DNA from 3 places in the Ectothiorhodospira lacustris genome. Region 2 is predicted to be linked to each of the others. Evidence: predicted binding sites of a transcription regulator. Region 2 holds the regulator's gene; each other region holds the start of a gene.
What was found. The regulator sigma-54, encoded in region 2, starts transcription at its own class of promoters, with help from an activator protein. The targets are predictions, from matches to a motif close to TGGCANGNTNCNTGCTT.
Positions count from the first base shown of each region.

Region 1: cowN (N(2)-fixation sustaining protein CowN) is a predicted target of sigma-54. The motif match lies at 2,451-2,467, and genes of this name have one in related genera.
Region 3: LQ952_RS09730 (TOBE domain-containing protein) is a predicted target of sigma-54. The motif match lies at 2,250-2,266, and genes of this name have one in related genera.

Region 1 is NZ_JAJNQM010000023.1:23,439-28,268, reverse strand. Features, by position in the region: gene ggt (gamma-glutamyltransferase) at 1-425, shown strand, start outside; gene LQ952_RS06425 (ABC-F family ATPase) at 444-2,105, shown strand; gene cowN (N(2)-fixation sustaining protein CowN) at 2,114-2,416, opposite strand; gene LQ952_RS06415 (valine--tRNA ligase) at 2,632-4,830, opposite strand, start outside.
Region 2 is NZ_JAJNQM010000030.1:13,590-18,419, forward strand. Features, by position in the region: gene lptB (LPS export ABC transporter ATP-binding protein) at 1-405, shown strand, start outside; gene LQ952_RS07605 (RNA polymerase factor sigma-54) at 572-2,095, shown strand; gene hpf (ribosome hibernation-promoting factor, HPF/YfiA family) at 2,140-2,463, shown strand; gene LQ952_RS07615 (PTS sugar transporter subunit IIA) at 2,471-2,944, shown strand; gene hprK (HPr(Ser) kinase/phosphatase) at 2,941-3,888, shown strand; gene rapZ (RNase adapter RapZ) at 3,885-4,745, shown strand; gene LQ952_RS07630 (PTS sugar transporter subunit IIA) at 4,766-4,830, shown strand, end outside.
Region 3 is NZ_JAJNQM010000043.1:23,097-27,926, forward strand. Features, by position in the region: gene modB (molybdate ABC transporter permease subunit) at 1-506, opposite strand, end outside; gene modA (molybdate ABC transporter substrate-binding protein) at 588-1,349, opposite strand; gene LQ952_RS09730 (TOBE domain-containing protein) at 1,374-2,171, opposite strand; gene LQ952_RS09735 (MFS transporter) at 2,526-3,701, shown strand; gene LQ952_RS09740 (TraR/DksA family transcriptional regulator) at 3,707-4,060, opposite strand; gene LQ952_RS09745 (universal stress protein) at 4,139-4,830, opposite strand, start outside.

The DNA of each region.
Region 1 (4,830 bases), on a different contig from region 2:
TGCAGTCCATGGCCAACCGCATCGAGCCGGGCAAGCGCATGCTGTCGAGCATGTCACCCACCTTCCTGGAGATGGACGGGCGTATTGCCGCCCTGGGCACACCCGGCGGCAGCCGCATCATCACCATGGTGATGCTCGCGGCGCTGGAGTTTCACAAGGGGGCGGATGCGGAACGACTGGCGTCGTTACCTCGCTTCCATCACCAGTACCTGCCGGATCATATCGAGCATGAGCCCGATGCCCTGGATGATGACCTGAAGACCTCCCTGCAGGCCAAGGGACACGCACTGGAGGCCCGTTCCCGACCCTGGGGCAATCTTCAGGTAGTCATCGTCGAGCCGGACGGTCGTTTTGAGGCCGCCGCCGACCCGCGCGGGGTCGGCACTGCTTCATCTGAAAGTCGGTCGCTTGCACCCTGTCAATAACGGGCCGGAGCCCGTACCATGCTCGGTCCGGTTTTCGGGCCCTCATCGCCGTTCGGCGACGACACCATCCTTTTCCCGCAGGACATTCTTTTGATCTCCACCGCCAATATCACCATGCAGTTCGGGGCCAAGCCCCTCTTCGAAAACGTATCCGTCAAGTTCGGCGGGGGTAACCGCTACGGCCTGATCGGCGCCAACGGCTCGGGCAAGTCCACCTTCATGAAGATCCTGGGGGGCGATCTCGAGCCTTCCAGCGGCCAGGTGATGCTCGAGCCCAATGTGCGCCTGGGCAAGCTGCGCCAGGACCAGTTCGCCTATGAGAAGCACAGCGTGCTGGACACCGTGATCATGGGTCACGAGGCGCTGTGGAAGACGCGTGCCGAGCGCGACCGCATCTATTCCCTGGCGGAGATGAGCGAGGAAGACGGCATGAAGGTGGCCGAACTGGAGACCGAATTTGCCGAGATGGACGGCTATACCGCCGAAGCCCGTGCCGGCGAGCTGCTGCTCGGCCTGGGGATTCCGCTGGCGCAACACAACGGGCCCATGAGCGAGATCGCACCCGGCTGGAAGCTGCGCGTCCTGCTGGCCCAGGCGCTGTTTTCCGATCCGGAAGTGCTGCTGCTGGACGAGCCCACCAACCACCTGGACATCAACACCATCCGCTGGCTGGAAGGCATCCTGACCTCGCGTAACAGCACCATGATCATCATTTCCCACGACCGCCACTTTCTCAACAGCGTCTGCACGCACATGGCGGATCTGGATTTTTGTGAACTGCGCCTGTTCCCCGGCAACTACGATGAATACATGACGGCCGCCACCCAGGCCCGCGAGCGCCTGCTGTCCGACAACGCGAAGAAAAAGGCCCAGATTGCCGAGTTGCAGACCTTCGTCAGCCGCTTTTCGGCCAACGCCTCCAAATCCAAGCAGGCCACCAGCCGCGCCCGGCAGATCGAGAAGATCCAGCTGGATGAGGTCAAGCCCTCAAGTCGGGTCAGCCCGTTCATCCGCTTCGATCAGTACAAGAAGTTGCATCGCCAAGCCGTGATCCTCGACAAGGTCAGCCAGGGGTTCGACGGCGAGCCGCTGTTCAAGAACCTGAGTCTGCACATTGAGGCCGGTGAGCGCGTTGCGATCATTGGCCCCAACGGCATCGGCAAGACGACGCTGCTACGCACCCTGGTGAATGAACTGCCGCCGATGACCGGCACGGTCAAATGGGCCGAAAGCGCTGATCTGGGCTATTTTGCCCAGGAACACGCCGATGACTTCAAGAACGACGAGACCCTGATCGACTGGATGGCGCAATGGACCCTCGGTGGCGACCAATTGGTGCGCGGCACCCTGGGCCGCATGCTGTTCTCCAACGATGACATCCTCAAATCGGTCAAGGTGATTTCCGGTGGCGAGCAGGGCCGCATGCTGTTCGGCAAGCTGATCCTGCAAAAACCCAACGTGATGATCATGGACGAACCGACCAACCACCTGGACATGGAATCGATCGAGGCGCTGAACCTGGCCCTGGAGAACTACCCCGGCACGCTGATTTTCGTCAGCCATGACCGTGAGTTCGTCTCCAGTCTGGCGACACGCATCATCGAGCTGAACGAAAACGGCGTGACCGATTTCAACGGCAGCTACGATGATTATCTGCGTGACTTGGGCGTGGCGGTCTAAGCGCTGCTTCAGCAGCAGGCCTCCTCCACCCAGGTGAGCAGGGCCTGGGTGTCCTCATCACCGCATTCCTCGAACAATTCCCGGATCTGATTGATGTTGGCATGGATGAGAAACAGATCATCCGGCTTGGGTCCGGACTTGGGATTGCGCTTGCCCAGGAAATAATCCCAGAAGGGGGACTGCTGGGCCGGATCGGCGGTGTACTCCTCGATCAGGCTCATGACCATGCGGGCGTTGCCGTCACAGTCCAGGTCCTTGAAGCTGATGTAGCGGGCGTTGGCGGCGTCGGGGTGGAGATTGGGACGGGTCACGAACGGGCTCCTTGATTCGGTTTTTCTGAATATTATGCAAATGTCGAGCCAGTTTTTTGAGTTTGTAAGTGTTTGTTAATCTTCTGGAATTGCCGGAGCAGGGCGCAGGATGTGCGGGGGATTGTAGGGAATGTGACAGGTTGGGGGCTTTTTGAGGCCCTCACCCCAACCCCTCTCCCGCCAGCGGGAGAGGGGCTTTGACCCAGTGCGCGGCCTCACAGCCGTCGGATCTTCTCCAGCTGGGCTTCCAGCTCCCGCAGGGTCGTTCCCATTTCGGCCACCCGCTCCCGCTCCTTGGCCACGACTTCGGCCGGGGCACGCTCCACGAAGCCCGCGTTGGCGAGCTTGCCCTCGCACTGGGCCAGGTTCTTCTGCACCTTGGCGATTTCCTTTTCCAGACGGGCGATTTCCGCGTCCTTGTCGATCAGACCCGCCAGGGGGATCAAAAGGCGCATCTCGCCCACCAGGGTCATGGCAGATTCCGGGGCCTCGGTGCCTTCCAGCCACTGCACCGACTCGGGTCTGGCCAGGAACCGGATGAAGCCCTGGTTGGCGGCGAAGCGGGCCTGATCTTCCGGCTTCCAGTTGTCCAGCAGCACGGGCAGGGGCTTGCCGGGGGAGATGTCCATTTCGGCGCGGATGCGGCGCATGCCTAGGATGAAGGTCTTCACCCACTCGATCTCCTGCTCTGCGTCGGCATCTTTCAGGGCCTCGTCTACCAACGGGTAGGGGCGGTGCATGAGGGTGTCGCCGGTCACGCCGGCCAGCGGGGCCATCTGGCGCCAGATGGCTTCAGTAATGAAGGGCATCACCGGGTGCATCAGGCGCAGCAGGGTCTCCAGCACCTGCACCAAGGTGCGGCGGGTGCCGCGGCGGGCGGCCTCGCTGCTGTCTTCGCCGGTGAGTACCGGTTTGCACAACTCCAGATACCAGTCACAGTAGTCGTACCAGGTGAACTCGTACAGGGCCTTGGCCGCCAGGTCGAAGCGATATGCCCCCAGCTGGCGGTGGGTCTCGGCGATGGTGTCCTGCAGGCGGGAGGTGATCCAGCGATCCGCCAGGGACAGTTCTACCGCTCCGCCGCCGAGGCCCGTGTCCTGGCCCTCGGTGTTCATGAGCACGTAGCGGGCTGCGTTCCACAGCTTGTTGCAGAAGTTGCGGTAGCCTTCGATGCGGCCCAGGTCGAACTTGATGTCCCGGCCGCTGGAGGCCAGGGCCGCCAGGGTAAAGCGCAGGGCGTCGGTGCCGAAAGCGGGGATGCCGTCGGGGAACTGCTTGCGGGTGGCCTGAGCGATGCGCTTTTCCATCTGCGGTTGCATCAGCCCGGTGGTGCGCTTGGCCAGCAGGTCTTCCAGGCTGATGCCGTCGATGAGGTCGATGGGGTCGAGCACGTTGCCCTTGGACTTGGACATCTTCTGGCCCTCCGCATCGCGGATCAGGCCGGTGACATAGACCTCCCGGAAGGGCACATCATCCATGAACTTGAGGCCCATCATGATCATGCGGGCCACCCAGAAGAAGATGATGTCAAAGCCGGTGACCAGTACCGCGGTGGGGTAGAAGGTCTTGAGTTCCGAGGTCTGCTCCGGCCAGCCCAGGGTGGAGAAGGGCCACAGGGCGGAGCTGAACCAGGTGTCCAGCACGTCCGGGTCCTGGGTCAGGCGCACCTCATCCCCCAGTTGGTGCTTGCGGCGTACTGCGGTCTCGTCCTCGCCCACGTAGATGTTGCCGGCCTCGTCGTACCAGGCGGGGATGCGGTGGCCCCACCAGATCTGGCGGGAGATGCACCAGTCCTCGATGTTGCGCATCCATTCGAAATAGGTCTTGCTCCAGTTCTCGGGCACGAAGCGGATGCGGCCGTCTTCCACCGCCTGGATGGCGGGCTCGGCCAGGGGCGCGGCCTTCACGTACCACTGGTCGGTGAGGAAGGGCTCGATGACGGCGCCGCTGCGGTCACCCCGGGGCACCATGAGCTTGTGGTCGTCGATGCGCTCCAGCAGGCCCTGGGCCTCCAGGTCGGCGATGATCTGCCGACGGGCGTCGAAGCGGTCCAGGTCGCGGTAGGCTTCGGGCGCGGCATCGTTGATGCGGGCATCCACGGTGAAGATGTTGATCATGGGCAGATCGTGCCGGCTGCCCACGGCGTAGTCGTTGAAATCGTGGGCGGGGGTGATCTTCACGCAGCCGGAACCGAATTCCGGGTCCACGTAGTCGTCGGCGATCACGGGGATCTCGCGGCCGGTGAGGGGCAGGATCACGGTCTTGCCGATGAGGTGGCGATAGCGCTCATCCTCCGGATTCACCGCCACGGCGGTATCCCCCAGCATGGTTTCCGGGCGGGTGGTGGCCACCACCAGATGACCGGAACCGTCGCTCAGGGGGTAGCGCAGGTGCCAGAGCTTGCCCTGTTCCTC
Region 2 (4,830 bases):
GACCTCAACCGCGCCCAGCGCCATGAACACATGGAATCCCTGCTGGAAGAGTTTCAGATCATGCACATCCGCGAGAGCCTGGGCATCAGTCTCTCGGGTGGCGAGCGGCGCCGGGTGGAGATTGCCCGCGCCCTGGCCACGGAGCCGGCCTTCATCCTGCTGGATGAGCCCTTTGCCGGAGTGGACCCCATTTCCGTGATCGAGATCCAGCGCATCATCACCCATCTGGTATCGCGCAAGATCGGGGTGCTGATCACCGATCACAACGTTCGCGAGACCCTGGGCATCTGCAACCGCGCCTATATCCTGAGCGACGGGCATCTGATCAGCGAAGGGCCGCCGGAAGTGGTGCTGGCCGACCCCCAGGTCAGACGGGTCTATCTGGGCGACCATTTCCGACTATGAAAGTACAGTTTTTGAGCCATCTCATGGTTTCCCCACACTGGGTCACATTTTTCGTGCCAAGCCGTATAATCCGGATGACAGACCCCGCGCATGACGGAAAAGAGCCGTCGACACTGCCGGGACCACTCAACGCCTGCCTGACGACTCCGGTGGTACGCCACATCCTATGCTGAAACCTTCTGTCCAGCTCCGTCTCGGCCAGAGCCTTACCATGACACCACAGCTGCAGCAGGCCATCCGGCTGCTGCAGCTGTCCACATTGGAGCTACAGGCCCAGATCCAGGAGACGCTGGAGACCAACCCGATGCTGGAAGCCCTGGAAGGCGCCGACGCCGACCTGGATACCGGTGTGGACGAGGCGGCGGCCCAGCGGGAAGAGATGGACAGCAGGCCGGACAGCACCGACAAGGATGCGGGGGGCCGGGAATTCGAAGAGCCCGCGGAACCGGGCGGCACAGGCGATGCCTCGGAGAACATTCCCGAAGAGCTGCCGGTGGACAGCAACTGGGAAGACCTCTACGACATGCCGGCAACCGGCGGCGGCCAGGGGGGGGACGGCGACGGTCGCGACCTGTTCGAGAACCAGAGTGCCCCCGGTGAGGACCTGCGTGATCACCTGCTCTGGCAGATCAACCTGTCCCCCCTGAGCGAGCGGGATCAGGTCATTGCCATGACCCTCATCGACGCCATCAACGATGACGGTTACCTGGGAGAACCCATCGAACAGATCCATGCCGGACTGGCTCAGGACCAGGAACTGGAACTGGAGCTGGATGAGGTGGAAGCCGTACTGCGCATGGTCCAGCACTTGGACCCCGTGGGCGTGGGCGCGCGCGATCTCTCAGAATGCCTGCTGCTGCAGCTGGAGCAGTTCTCGCCGGATACCGCCTGGCTGGCCGAGGCCAGGACCCTGGTGCGCGATCATCTCGAAGCCCTGGGTACCCGTGATTTCAAAGGCGTACAGCGCCGACTGGGACTGGCCGACGGAGAACTGCAGGCGGTGATGGCCCTGATACAGAGCCTGAATCCCCGCCCGGGCACCCTGATCAGCTCCAGCTCACCGGAATACATCATTCCCGACGTCTTCGTGCGCAAGCGCGAGGGATACTGGCAGGTGGAACTGAACCCGGAAGTCGCCCCCCGGTTGCGAGTGAACCCGCTTTATGCCAGCTTTGTACGGCGGGCCGATTCCAGTCAGGATAACGTCTACCTGCGCAACAGCCTGCAAGAGGCCCGCTGGTTCATCAAGAGCCTGCAAAGCCGCAACGAAACCTTGCTGCGGGTAGGCACCGCCATTGTGGAGCATCAGCGCGCCTTTCTGGAACACGGCGACGAGGCCATGAAACCCCTGGTGCTGCGGGACATCGCCGAGCAGTTGGAGATGCATGAATCCACCATCTCCCGTGTCACCACCCAGAAGTACATGCACACCCCGAAAGGGATTTACGAATTCAAGTATTTCTTCTCCAGTCATGTGGGGACGGCCGATGGGGGGGAGTGCTCCGCCACGGCCATCCGTGCCATGATCCGCAAATTGATTGCCGAAGAGCCCCAGGGCAAGCCCCTGAGTGACAGCAAGATTGCCCAGATCCTGGTGGATCGGGGCATCCAGGTAGCGAGGCGCACCGTTGCCAAGTATCGCGAGGCCATGGCAATCCCGCCATCCAACGAACGCAAGCGCCTCGTCTGAGTTCCCAAGGCCTCACATTCACATCCTAACCAAGGAGTTACCTCATGCAGATCAACCTCACCGGTCATCACGTGGACCTGACCGACGCCCTGCGCGACTATGTCAATGACAAGTTCCAGCGCCTGGAGCGCCACTTCGACAACGTCATTGACGTGCATGTGGTCCTGACCGTGGAGAAACTGCAGCAGAAGGCGGAAGCCAACATGCTGGTCAGCGGCAACACCATCTTTGCCGATGCCACCCAAGCCGACATGTATGCCGCCATCGATGCCCTGGTCGACAAGCTGGACCGCCAGGTGGTCAAGCACAAGGAAAAGCTCAAGGACCACCACCGCGCCGAAGGCTCCCACCGCAACCACGTCGGGTGAGACATCCATGAACATCGGTGATCTTCTCGCCCCGGAGCGCGTCTGCTGTCTGCCGGACGTCAGCAGCAAGAAACGCGCTCTGGAGATGCTGGGTGAAATGCTTTCGAGCCACCTGCCCAGGCTGACCCAGGGAGAGATCTTCGACAGTCTGCTGGCCCGGGAACGCCTGGGCAGCACCGGCCTGGGGCATGGCGTCGCCATTCCCCACGGCCGTCTGGCCGGCGCTGACGAAGCCTGTGCCGCCCTGCTCAAACTGGGAAAGGGGGTAGACTATGATGCCCCGGACAGCGAACCCGTGGACATCCTGTTCGCCCTGGTGGTCCCGACCGAATGTACCGACGAACACCTGCAGATCCTCGCGTTGCTGGCCCGCATGTTCTCTGATCCGGAGACTCTGGCAAGGCTGCGCAGCGCCCAGGGACCGGAAGATCTGCTGGCATTGGTACACCACTGGGATACCGAAAGCCCCGCACAGCCGTGACCATCGAAACCCTCACCGTCCGCCATGTCGTCGAGGCCATGGAAGAGCGCCTCGCCCTGCGCTGGGTGGCCGGTCACCAAGGCAGCGAGCGACGTATCGCTCACCAGGCCACGCCCCACGGCAGCACTTCACTGGTCGGGCACCTGAACATCATCCATCCCAACCAGATCCAGGTACTGGGTCCGGATGAAATGCGTTACCTGTGGAACCTGCGCAAGAACTCCCAGCGGGATATCCTGGAACAGCTGGTCAACGGGACCGCTGCCATCCTGATCGTCACCGACGGTCTGGCGGCTCAGCCGGAACTGTGCGCACTGGCGGACAAGCAGTCGGTGCCCCTGCTGGCCACCACCCTGCACGGCCACGAAATCATCAATATCCTGCGCTATTTCTTCAGCGACAAATTGGCGGAGACCGTCACCCTGCACGGTGTCTTCATGGAAGTACTGGGCATCGGGGTTCTGCTGACGGGAGAAAGCGCCATCGGCAAAAGCGAACTGGCGCTGGAACTCATCAGCCGCGGACACCGTCTGATTGCTGATGATGCCCCCGAATTTGCCCGTATCGCCCCGGACATCCTGCGAGGTACCTGCCCGCCGGTGCTGGAAAACTTTCTGGAGGTCCGGGGACTGGGCGTCCTGAACATTCGTGCCATGTACGGTGACAGCGCCATCAAGACCAGCAAATACCTGCGTCTGATCATCGATCTGAAAGACCAGGTCGATGTCACATTCGCAGATATCGACCGCCTCCATGGGGGGCGGTGCAACCGGGAGGTACTGGGCCTGAAGGTACCGGTCATCACCCTGCCCGTGGCCTCCGGCCGCAACCTGGCGGTGATGGTGGAGGCGGCCGTGCGCAACCACCTGCTGCGCCTGCGCGGCTATTTTGCCGCCGACGACCTGGCCGCACGGCAGCGGCGTCAGATGCAGATCGACCCATGAAGCTCGTCATTGTCAGCGGGCTATCCGGATCAGGCAAGACCGTGGCCCTGCACGCCCTGGAAGATGCCGGCTACTACTGCATCGACAACCTCCATCTGGAATTGTTGCCGGCGGTGGTCAGCCAACTCCGTCAGTCCCCTCAGGCCGGCTACGGTGAAGCGGCCGTCGGCATCGATGCCCGCAGCGGCATCGAGTCTCTCGACCAGTTCGGCCGTATTGTCAACGAGATTCGTGCCATGGGTGTGGAGTTGCAGATCATCTTTCTGTATGCGGAACTCGAAACCCTGCTCCGCCGCTTCAGCGAGACACGCCGCCGCCACCCCCTGGCCCGCCGTGGCATTCCCCTGATGGAGGCCATCAATCTGGAGCGGAATCTGCTGGGTGTCATCGCCGATCATGCTGATCTGGCCATCGACACCACCCGCACCAATGTTCACCAACTCAGCCAGTCCATTCGGGAGCGGGTCCGTCAGGCCGGCCTGCGGGGACTGTCGCTGCTGATCCAGTCCTTCGGCTTCAAGTACGGCTCCCCGGTAGACTCGGATTTCGTATTCGATGTACGCTGTCTGCCTAATCCACACTGGCAGCCGGGTTTATCGGCCTTTACCGGCAAGGATCCGGCGGTGATCCGTTTCCTGGAGAACGAACCCATGGTGGCAGCGATGTTCGACTCATTGCGCGACTTCCTCACCACCTGGATACCCCAATTCGAGAACGACAATCGCAGCTATCTGACCGTTTCCATCGGCTGTACCGGGGGACGTCACCGCTCGGTCTACCTGACCGAGAGACTCTCCCGCCATTTTCGTGAAATCAGAGGCGACGGTGTGAGCACCCGTCACCGGGAACTTTCCTGAACCAGAACCGGTATGCACCCATGTCCGTCGGACTTCTCATCATCACTCACAATCAAATTGGCGAGGACCTGCTGAGTACAGCCCG
Region 3 (4,830 bases), on a different contig from region 2:
ACGCCGAATTCACCCAGGGTATGGGCGAAGGACAGTACGGCGGCGGTGAGAAATCCCCGTCGGGCCAATGGCGCCACGATGGTGAAGAATCGATCCAGCGGCGATGCCCGCAAGGTAGCGGCTACCTCCAGCACCCGCGTCCCGGTTGCCTGAAACGCGTTGGTCAGCGGCTGCATGACAAAGGGCAGGGAATAGATCATGGAGCCGATCACCAGCCCGGTGAAACTGAAGGCCAGGTGGTTGAACCCCATGGATTCCAGCGTGCCGCCCACCCAGCCCCGGGGTCCCAGCAGGAGCAGAAGATAAAACCCGAGCACGGTGGGAGGCAGGACCAGTGGCAGGGTGACCAGGGCCTCCACAACCACCTTGCCCCGCCACCGGGTATGTGCAAGCCACCAGGCCGCCGGTGCGCACAGTACCAGTAATATGGTGGTGCTGATGACCGCCAGCTTGAACGTGACCCAGAGGGCCATAGTGTCTTGGGGGGAGAGTGAAATGGGCATCATGGGCCTGGGAATGTCCAATGGGCAGTCAAAACCCAGCCCGATACCCGGGACAATGCCGCCGGGTATCGGACCGGCGATGGGTCAGGGTATGCTGTAGCCTGCGGCCTCAATGACCCGCACGGCTTCCGGGCTGCGGATCCAGGCCATGAAGTCCCGGGCCACGTCCATGTCGATGGCCCGCTTGAGAATCACCGCCTGCTGTTCGATGGGATCGAACCACTCCGCTGGTGGAATCCAGTGGGATCCCGGAATGGTGCCATCGTTAGCCTTGACCTGGGCCAGGGCCACAAACCCCAGTTCCGCCGCGCCGGAGGCAATCTGCGAGTAGGCCTGTCCGATGGACTGGGCGCGCACCAGACGGCCCGCCCTGTCCAGGCTTTCCCAGATGCCCATGCCCGTGAGGATCTGCTGAGCGGCCACGCCGTAAGGGGCGTTTCGCGGATCGGCGATACTGAGGAAACGGTAGCTTCTGGAGCGCAGCAGTGTTTCCGGATCGTTGAGGTAACCTTCCCGGCTGGACCACAGCACGGGTACGCCCACGGCGTAGGTGAACCGGGAATCTTCCAGGGCCAGTTCATCTGCGACCAGTGTTTTGGCGCGCAGGGTATCGGCGGAGAAGAAAAGATCAAAGGGGGCGCCGTTGACGATCTGGGCATACAAGGCACCCGATGCCCCGGCGCTGAGATTGATCTTATGGCCGGTTTCGGCCTCGTAGGCGGCGGTGAGGGTCTGAAGGGTGCCCAGGAAGTTGGCGGCTACGGCGGCCCGAAGTTCAGCGGCGGAAGCGGTCGTGATGCCGGTGAACAGCAAGAATAGAAACAGGATGACGTGTCTTGGTTTCATGTTTGAGCCTCCAACAGGGTGGGTTCAGTCATTGATGGCCAGGATGACGTGGGGTGCCTTGATCAGGGCGCAGGCCCGAGCCCCCTGGGTGAGCCAGCCCTCGTCCAGGGCCTCCCGGGTGACGACGGCGGTGAGGCTGCGGCCATGGCCCAGGTCCAGCTTGACCTCTGCATTCACGGGGCCGGCCTCGATGTGGCTGACAACGCCCTGGAGGCGGTTACGGGCGGAAAAGCGCAGCGTGTCGGCCACTTCGCTCAGAATCACGAAGGAAGACTTGATCAGTGCATGGACTTCCCGGCCCACCTGCAGCCCCAGTTCCAGGCCGGCCTCATGGGTGACCACGGCGTGGATCTCCAGCCCATGGCCGATATCCACGGTGATCTCGTCGCTGACCGCGCCCTGCGTGACGCGGGAGATCTTGCCCTGGTAGTGGTTTCTTGCCGTTGTGCGCATGGATAGTTTCCTCATCAGTGTCCAGACATCGCCCAGTTCGCCCGTGGACCGGGCCATTTGCTGCAAAAATTGCTGGTACGCCTGTTCGGCGGCCCGGTACTGCGCAATCACCTGTTCGCCGTGGGCGGTCAGTCGGGTGCCGCCGCCGTGCTTTCCCCCCGCCTGCCGCAGCAGCAGGGGTTTGTCCGCCAGGTTGTTCATGGCGTCGATGGCGTCCCAGGCCGCCTTGTAGCTCATGCCAATGGCCCGGGCCGCGGCGGAGATGGAGCCGGTGGCGGCGATCTGCTCCAGCAACTGGATGCGGGCGCCGCCAAGGAAGGTCTGGCCGTGAAGCTTGAACCAGAACTGGCCGTCGATTTCAGGTTGCATGAGAGGTTCCTGACCGGGGTTCGTTATGTATTTCTGTATATAGCGCATGACAAGATAAATCCAGGCTCCAGTATGGCAAAGCACTTTGCGGGCCAATCCGGTATTTTTCTTAACTATTTATTTTTGAATGAATTTATTATTTCAGCCCCTGGGCTGTAAGGAGGGATTTGCGACAGTAACAGGGGGATGATCCAGTCCGTGTCGGAAAACCTACATTTTCCGGGTGATCAATTCGGCGGGAGGTGTGTCTGGAATAATGCGGTCTTTGACGTGTATTGATTTATTCTTATTCCTTGGCACTATATGGCGTTTCGCCAATGTTCTGGGGCATGGTATGGAGCCAATAGCAGACCGATGATCCTCGCCTTCCTGCGCCGTCATCCCCTGACCGTCATCGTGCTGGCCCAGCTTTGCGGCACATCCCTGTGGTTCAGCATCAATGGCGTCTGGTGGTCGATGGCCCCGAACCTGGGTCTGTCGGATGCGGACCTGGGTTATCTGACCCTGGCCGTACAGCTCGGATTCATTGTCGGCACGTTGACCATGGCTGCCACCGGGCTGGCGGATCGCTTTCACGCCAGTGTCATCTTCGCCGTGGCCTGTCTGTGCGGTGCGTTGGTCAATGGTGCCTTCCTGCTGGTGGCCGCTCAGCCGCCCTTTGATCTGCTGCTGCGGTTTCTGACCGGTCTTTGCCTGGCCGGGATTTATCCCCTGGGGATGAAACTGATCATCTCCTGGGTGCCCCGGCACGCGGGGGCGGCGCTGTCCTGGCTGGTGGGCATGCTGACCCTGGGCACGGCGTTGCCGCACCTGATGCAGGGGATGACGCTGGGCATGCCCTGGCAATGGCCTTTGCTGGGGGCCTCGGTGCTGGCGCTGCTGGGGGGCGTGCTGGTCCTGCTGTTGGGCGATGGTCCCCATCTGCCCAAGGCCGGTGGGAAAATCCCGCTACGCCAGGGACTTTCAGGATTGAAGATCCCGCGTTTTCGTGCCGTGGCCGGGGGGTATTTTGGTCATTGCTGGGAGCTTTATGCCTTCTGGATGCTGGTGCCGTTGCTGGTGGGGCGGGAGATCGGCCGTCTGGATGCCGCGGATGCCTGGATACCCTGGCTGGCGTTCGCCGTCATTGCCCTGGGATTTGCGGGGTGTGTGGGGGGCGGTGTGATCAGTCGTTACCGGGGGAGTGAGTGGGTGGCCCGTCGCGCCCTGGCGATGTCCGGTGCCCTGTGTCTGGCCTATCCCTTCCTGACCTGGGCACCGGCCGGTTTACTGCTGATCCTGCTGGCCCTGTGGGGTGTGGCGGTGATTGCCGATTCGCCCCAGTTTTCCGCCCTGGCGGCAGCCAATGCCCCGCGGGAGCTGGTGGGGTCATCGCTGGCGGTGATGAACGCCATCGGCTTTGCCCTGACGCTGCCCGCCATCTGGCTGACCAGCCTGTTGTGGGAACTGCAGGGTGCCTGGGTCATCCTGTGGCTGCTGCCGGGACCCGTGCTGGGCCTGTGGGCGATGCGGGGTTTGAAGATGGGTTGAAAAATTTACCCCGAATCCCGGTTTTCCGCGCAGGTGATGCACAGGGTGGCCGCCGGGTCCAGATCCAGGCGCCGGGGGTTGATGGGCTCGCCGCAGTCCAGGCAATCCCCGTAGCTGCCGTCATCGCAGCGGCGCAGGGCGGCCTCGATGCGCAGCAGGGATTGCCGGGCCCTTTGTCGGGTGTTTTGCGCCATGGCCTGTTGTTGCAGGGCATCCATGCGGGACAGCCTGCCCACACTGGATTGGTCCAGCACCACGGTGGCGGTGGAGGCCTTGCGGGCATCCTCCAGGCCGAGGATATCATCCCGTGCAGCCAGCAGTCGGGTGCGATAATGTGTGATATCCGGTGGTTCTGCCATGCGTTTTAGTCCTTTATGCCGGGGCCGGCGTGATGCATGCGGCCGGCAACATCCCTGTTGCCGGCCGCACACCCACCCTCAGCGCAGGATCAGCAGGGCGATGGGTGAGTTCATGATCATCTTGGTGGTGGTGCTGCCGACGAAGAACTGACGCAGGCGGGAGTGTCCGTAGGCACCCATGGCCAGCAGGTGGATGTCGTGGGCCTGACGGTAGGCGCAGACTTGCTCGCAGACCTCGCCGGGCTGGAGCACGGCCTTGACCGTAAATCCGTGGTTTTCCAGGGTGCGGTGGGCGTTGTCGAGCTTGGCCCGGTTGTCACCGCTGTCTTCACCCACCATGAGCAGATGCGCTTCCAGGCCCTTGAGCATGGGGCTCTGGGCCACCCGTTCCACCACCGTGTGCGCGGTGCTGCTGCCATCGTAGGCGATCATGAATCGCTGTGGCTCCGTGAACTCCAACGGACAGACCAGTACCGCCCGCTTCACGGTGCGGATGATGCTTTCCAGGTGGGAGCCGATATGGCGGGCCACCTTGTCACCGTCCTGGCCTTGCTTGCCCACCACCAGCAGGCGGGCCTCTTCCTGTAGTTCATCAAGGGCCTCGGTGACCCGGTCATTGCGCAGTAGGCTGCCGGGGTCGGCAATGCCGGCCTGTTTCACCCGTTCCAGGGCGTCCGTCAGGATGGCGCGGCCCTGTTCACGGATCAGCTTGCCGCGCTTTTCCTCCGTTTCCACCATCTGCTGCAGCAGGGCTTCCCGCCCACCCAAGC